2 linked regions of the Cupriavidus necator N-1 genome follow. The protein of the gene in region 1 binds, or shares a complex with, the protein of each later gene. Links are inferred from orthologs where the notes say so. Each region holds a gene or a part of one and is shown on either strand. Other genes may lie near its edges. The genes, in order: tldD and pmbA.

Region 1 (3,219 bases):
GTCGACTATGACCCGGCAACCGGGCAGTTCAGCCTGAACGAAGAGCAGGCCTATGCGCTGGCGCAGGAGGGCAGCCTCGCATTTATCCCGGGCGCGTTCCAGATCGCGGTGGCGCAGTTCCGCGCCATCCCGAAGATGATCGATATCTTCCGCAACGGCCGCGGGCTGGGCTGGCACGAGCACGATCCCGCGCTGTTCCACGGCACCGAGCGCTTCTTCCGGCCCGGCTACGCGGCGCACCTGGTCTCCGAATGGATTCCCGCGCTGGACGGCGTGGAGGCGCGGCTCAAGGCGGGCGCGTCGGTGGCGGACGTGGGCTGCGGCCACGGCGCGTCGACCATCATCATGGCGCAGGCGTATCCGGCCTCGCGCTTTGTCGGTTTCGACTACCACGAGCCTTCGGTGCGCCATGCCGCCGAAGCCGCGCGCCGCGCCGGCGTGGCCGAGCGCGTGCGCTTCGAAGTGGCCACCGCCAAGGACTACGGCGGCAAGGACTATGACCTGGTGGCGGTGTTCGACTGCCTGCACGACATGGGCGATCCGGTCGGCGCGGCGCGCCACGTGCGCGAGACCCTGCGTGCCGATGGCGCCTGGATGATCGTGGAGCCGTTTGCCAACGACACGCTGGAGCAGAACCTCAACCCGGTCGGCCGGGTGTTCTATTCCGCGTCCACCTTCATCTGCACGCCGGCGTCGCGCGCGCAGGAAGTTGGCCTGTGCCTGGGCGCGCAGGCGGGCGAGACGCGCATGCGCGCGGTGGTTGAGCAGGCCGGCTTCCGCAGTTTTCGCCGCGCGGCGCAGACGCCGTTCAATTTGGTGTATGAAGTGCGGCCGTAAGGCTGGGACGATCCCATGAAAAACGGGACCCCGCGGGATCCCGTCTTCGTCATCGCCGGACCGCTCAGGCGGTGCCGCCCACCGTCATGTCCTCGATGCGCAGCGTCGGCTGGCCCACGCCCACCGGCACGCTCTGGCCCTCCTTGCCGCAGACGCCGACGCCCGAGTCCAGGCGCATGTCGTTGCCGATCATGGTGACGTCCTTCAGCGATTCCGGGCCGTTGCCGACCAGCGTCGCGCCCTTGACCGGATAGGTGATCTTGCCATCCTCGATCATGTAGGCCTCGCTGGCCGAGAACACGAACTTGCCGTTGGTGATGTCCACCTGGCCGCCGCCGAAGTTGACCGCATACAGGCCGCGCTTGACGCTGGCGATGATTTCCTGCGGATCCCTGTCGCCGTTGAGCATGTAGGTGTTGGTCATGCGCGGCATCGGCAGCGCGGCATAGCTTTCGCGGCGCGCGTTGCCGGTGACCGGCATCTTCATCAGGCGCGCGTTGAGCGTGTCCTGGATATAGCCGCGCAGGATGCCGTCCTCGATCAGCGTGGTGCACTGGGTCGGGTTGCCTTCGTCGTCCAGGTTGAGCGAGCCGCGGCGGTTGGCCAGCGTGCCGTCGTCGACCACGGTCACGCCCTTGGCCGCGACGCGTTCGCCCATGCGGCCGGCAAAGGCCGACGAGCCCTTGCGGTTGAAGTCGCCCTCCAGGCCGTGGCCGACGGCTTCATGCAGCAGCACGCCAGGCCAGCCCGGGCCCAGCACCACGGTCATCGCGCCGGCCGGGGCCGGGCGCGCGTCCAGGTTGACCAGGGCCGAAGAGACGGCCTCGTCCACATACTTCTGCAGCAGCTCGTCGGTGAAGTAGCCATAGGCATAGCGGCCGCCGCCGCCGGAAGAGCCGACCTCGCGGCGCCCGCCGTGTTCGGCGATCACCGTGACCGAGACCCGCACCAGCGGACGCACGTCGGCGGCGATCACGCCGTCGCTGCGCGCCACCAGCACCACGTCGTATTCGCCGGCCAGGCCTGCCATCACTTGCACCACGCGCGGATCCTTGGCGCGCGCCATGCGCTCGACGCGCTCCAGCAGCGCCACCTTCTCGGCCGCGCTCATGGAGTCGAGCGGGTCGTTGGGCGTGTACAGGTTGCGCCCGGCGTGCGTGGCCAGCTCGCCGGCCACCTTGACGCGGCCGCTGCCGGCACGGCCGATGGTGCGCGTGGCCGCCGCGGCCTGCGACAGCGCCGCCAGGCTGATGTCGTCCGAATAGGCGAAGGCGGTGCGGTCGCCCGAGACCGCGCGCACGCCCACGCCCTGGTCGATGCTGAAGCTGCCCGACTTGACGATGCCTTCTTCCAGGCTCCAGGCCTCGTTGCGGGTGTACTGGAAGTACAGGTCGGCATAGTCGACCTTGTGCGTGAAGATATCGGCCAGCACGCGCTGGAGCTTAGCCTCGTCCAGGCCGTACGGTGCCAGCAGCAGTTGCTGCGCGGTGGCCAGGTTGCGGATTCCGAGATCGCCGGCGTTCATGAGATGTCCTTTCTTCCTGGGAACGCGCCGGCTTGCGGCCGGCGCGGCAAAAAATTCTCTGGGCGGGCGCCGGTGGCGGCCCCCGCGGTTGCGTACATGCTACAGCACCCGGTGTCGCAGTGCCGGCAGGTTCTGCCGGACCTCTGCCAGGCGCGCGGGGTCGATCACGCCGCCGACCACGCCTTCGCCTTCAGGCAGCGTTGCCAGGACCTCGCCCCACGGATCGACCAGCATCGAATGGCCCCAGGTGCGCCGGCCGTTCTCATGCTTGCCGCCCTGTGCCGCGGCCAGCACATAGCATTGGTTTTCAATGGCGCGGGCGCGCAGCAGGATCTCCCAGTGCGCCTGCCCCGTGGTGTAGGTGAAGGCGGCCGGCATCAGAATCAAGCTGGTGCCGTCGCCGGCGGCCAGTCCGCGGTAAAGCTCGGGGAAGCGCAGGTCGTAGCACACCGACATCGCCACCCGGCCGCAGGGCGCATCGAAGCTGACCGGCGTGCGCCCGGCCAGGATGGTGCGCGACTCGTCGTAGCTTTCAGTGCCGCGGGTAAAGCCGAACAGGTGGATCTTGTCGTAGCGCGCCACGCGCTCGCCGCGCGGGTTGAAGGCGAGCGAGGTGTTGTACACGCGCGCCGGGTCGTCGCACCACATCGGCAGCGTGCCGCCGACCAGCCAGATGCCGTGGCGGCGTGCCGTATCGGCCAGGAACTGCTGCACCGGGCCGTCGCCGTCATGCTCGCGCACCGCCACCTTGTCCGATTCGGAGCGGCCCATCATGCAGAAGTATTCGGGCAGCAGCACCAGCGCGGCGCCGCCGGCGGCGGCCTCGGCGATCAGCGCGCCGGCGCGCGCCAGGTTGG
Region 2 (3,273 bases), 1.6 Mb from region 1 along the record:
CCAGCGCAGCGCCGATATCTTCCTGGGCGTGCCGTTCAATATCGCCAGCTATGCGCTGCTGACCCACATGATGGCGCAGCAGACCGGGCTGGAAGTGGGCGACTTCGTCTGGACCGGCGGCGACTGCCATCTGTACAACAACCATTTTGAGCAGGTGCAGACCCAGCTGGCGCGCGAGCCGCTGGCGCTGCCGCAGCTGAAGATCCTGCGCAAGCCCGACAGCATCTTCGACTACCGCTACGAAGACTTTGAACTGGCCGGCTACCAGTCGCACGCCGCCATCAAGGCACCGGTGGCCGTATGACGCTGCTGACACTGGTCGTCGCCCGCGCCCGCAACAACACCATCGGCCGCGACAACACGCTGCCGTGGCGCTTGCCGGAAGACCTGGCGCACTTCAAGCGCACCACCATGGGCGCGCCCGTGATCATGGGCCGCAAGACCTGGGACTCGATAGGCCGCCCGCTGCCGGGGCGCCGCAATATCGTGGTCAGCCGCAACCCGGACCTGCGCATCGAGGGTGCCGAGGTGGCGGCCTCGCTGGAAGACGCCCAGCGCCTGTGCGTCGGCGCGGAGCAGATCTTCCTGATCGGCGGCGCGCAGCTCTACGCCGAGGCCATGCCGTCCGCGGACCGGCTGGTGGTGACCGAGATCGACGCGGACGTGGAAGGCGATGCCTTCTTCCCGGCGATTGACCGCACCCAATGGATTGAAACCGCGCGCGAAACGCATCATTCGGAGGCGAATGGCTTCGACTATGCCTTCGTCACGTATGAGCGGCCGCCGTCGGACGAGTCGTAAGGCGTTGCGCGGGCAATAAAAAGCAGGCCGGCCGGCCTGCTTTTTCTTTGGGCGGCACGCGCCGCTCACGTGCCGGCAATCGTCATCTGCTCAAGCAGGATCGAGCCGGTTTCCTTGGTGCCGCGCACCAGCGCATCCGCGCCGATGGCGACGATCTGCTGGAACATCTCGGCCATATTGCCGGCGATGGTGATCTCCTCCACCGGGTACTGGATCACGCCGTTCTCGACCCAGTAGCCCGAGGCGCCGCGCGAATAGTCGCCGGTCACGTAGTTGACGCCCTGCCCCATCAGTTCGGTCACCAGCAGGCCGGTGCCGAGCTTGCGCAGCATCGCCGGGAAGTCGTCGCCGGGCTCGGTCAGCGAGCTGGTCAGCGTCAGGTTGTGCGAGCCGCCGGCGTTGCCGGTGGTCTGCATGCCGAGCTTGCGCGCGGAATAGGTCGACAGGAAATAGCCCTGCACCACGCCGTCGCGCACCACGTCGCGGGCACGGGTGCGCACGCCTTCCTCGTCGAACGGGGCGCTGCCCATGGCGCCGGGGGTATGCGGCTGCTCGTGGATCTGGATATGCGGCGCAAACACGGCCTGGCCCAGCGAATCGCACAGGAACGTGGATTTGCGGTACAGCGCGCCGCCCGACACCGCCTGCACGAAGGCACCCAGCAGCCCCGCGGCCAGCGGCGCCTCGAACAGCACCGGGCAGCGGCGCGTGGACAACTGGCGCGCCTGCAGCCGCGCCAGCGCGCGCTCGGCGGCGTAGCGGCCGATATCCTCGGGCGCGGCCAGCGCCAGCGGCGAACGCTTGGACGAGTACCAGTCATCGCGCTGCATGCCACTGCCGCTGCCGGCGATCGGCGCGCACGAGATGAAATGGCGCGAATACGGATAGCCGCCCGAGAAGCCGCGCGTGGTCGCCAGCACGAACTGCGAATGCTGCGCCGACACGCTGGCGCCGTCGCTGTTGCGGATGCGCGGCGACACCGCGAAGGCGGCGGCCTCGGCGCGGGTCGCGATGTCGATGGCGCGCTCGGCGTCCAGCGCCCACGGGTGGAACAGTTCCAGGTCCTGTGGCGCGCGTTCCAGCAGTTCTTCCTCGGCCAGGCCGGCGCAATCGTCTTCGGCCGTGAAGCGGGCGATGTTGTAGGCGGCCTCGGCGGTGGCGCGCAGCGCGGCCGGCGAGAAGTCCGAGGTGCTGGCATTGCCGCGGCGCTTGCCGATCATGACCGTGACCCCGACCACCTTGTCGCGGTTCTGCTCGATGGTTTCCACCTGCCCCTTGCGTACCGATACCGACAGGCCGCTGCCTTCGGAGATCTCGGTGGCGGCGTCGGTCGCCCCAAGTTCGCGTGCAACGCGCAGCACATCGGCGGCCATCTCGCTGAGCTGGGCCTGGGTGTAGGTGAAGTGCGCGGTCTGTTCTGCGATCTGGTCCATGCTGGGCGGGTGTCATCAAAAGTCCAAGCGGCAATCATAGCAAGATAAAATGCCGGGCATGACGCGAAATTCCCGTAATCCGAATGGCTCGCGCTTTCCCGGAGGCTTTGCGCCCGAACCGGAAGACGACGAACCGAAAAGCAAGTCGCAGCGCAAGCGCGACATGACCGCCCTGCAGGACCTTGGCGCCGAGCTGGAAGCGCTGGCCAAGGACCGCCTGGCGCGCGTGCCCATGCCCGAAGCGCTGGCCGACGCCATCCACCAGGCCCGCCGCATCAACAGCCACGAAGGCAAGCGCCGCCAGATGCAGTTCGTGGGCAAGATCATGCGCGGCCTCGAGGACGAAGAGGTCGAGGTGATCCGGCAAGCGCTGGAGGGCTTCAAGGGCACCAGCAAGGCCGAAACCGCCCGCATGCACCTGATCGAGCGCTGGCGCGAGCTGCTGCTGGCCGACGACGCGGCGCTGACGCGCTTCCTCGCCGAGCATCCCGGCATCGACGTGCAGGCGCTGCGCAACACCATCCGCAACGCGCGCAAGGAAAAGGAGCAAAGCAAGCCGCCGCGCTATTTCCGCGAGCTGTTCCAGGCGATCAAGACGGCGCTGGACGTGAAGGACGGCAAGGCCGGCGCCGCCGAGGACCAACCCCCTACCCCGGAGCCCGAGGCATGACCCAGACCACGCAGCCGGTAGTCCGCAACCATCCCGACGAACTCGTTGTCGGCTTCGTTTCGATCTCGGACCGCGCCTCGGCCGGTACCTACCAGGACGAAGGCATCCCGGCGCTGCGCGAGTGGTTCGGGCGCACGCTGACCACGCCCTGGCAGGCGGTGGAGCGGCTGATCCCGGACGAGCAGGCGCAGATCTCGCGCACCCTGATCGACCTGGTCGACGTGGCCGGCTGCGACCTGGTGCTGACCACCGGCGGCACCGGCCCGGCGCGCCGCGACGTGACGCCCGAGGCCACGCTGGCCGTGGGTACCAAGGAAATGCCCGGCTTTGGCGAGCAGATGCGCCAGGTCAGCCTGCATTTCGTGCCGA

What was found.
Region 2: the proteins of tldD (region 1) and pmbA are in contact, whole or in part, in a solved structure (PDB 5NJ9), measured with the Escherichia coli proteins. The link is inferred for Cupriavidus necator N-1 from one-to-one orthologs.

Annotation. Positions count from the first base shown.
Region 1 is NC_015726.1:1,090,172-1,093,390, forward strand. What follows is about bases 133-3,037. They hold tldD (metalloprotease TldD), read right to left. Parts: upstream 2,363-3,037; coding sequence 902-2,362; downstream 133-901. Other genes in these bases: CNE_RS05180 (class I SAM-dependent methyltransferase), read left to right, coding at 133-837; CNE_RS05190 (carbon-nitrogen hydrolase family protein), read right to left, coding at 2,462-3,037. Also shown: more of CNE_RS05180, read left to right, coding at 1-132; more of CNE_RS05190, read right to left, coding at 3,038-3,219. UniProt on the Escherichia coli protein: Metalloprotease involved in CcdA degradation. Suppresses the inhibitory activity of the carbon storage regulator (CsrA).
Region 2 is NC_015726.1:2,687,386-2,690,658, forward strand. What follows is about bases 51-3,009. They hold pmbA (metalloprotease PmbA), read right to left. Parts: upstream 2,235-3,009; coding sequence 867-2,234; downstream 51-866. Other genes in these bases: CNE_RS12650 (thymidylate synthase), read left to right, coding at 51-304; CNE_RS12655 (dihydrofolate reductase), read left to right, coding at 301-801; yjgA (ribosome biogenesis factor YjgA), read left to right, coding at 2,284-2,904; mog (molybdopterin adenylyltransferase), read left to right, coding at 2,901-3,009. Outside these bases: more of CNE_RS12650, read left to right, coding at 1-50; more of mog, read left to right, coding at 3,010-3,273.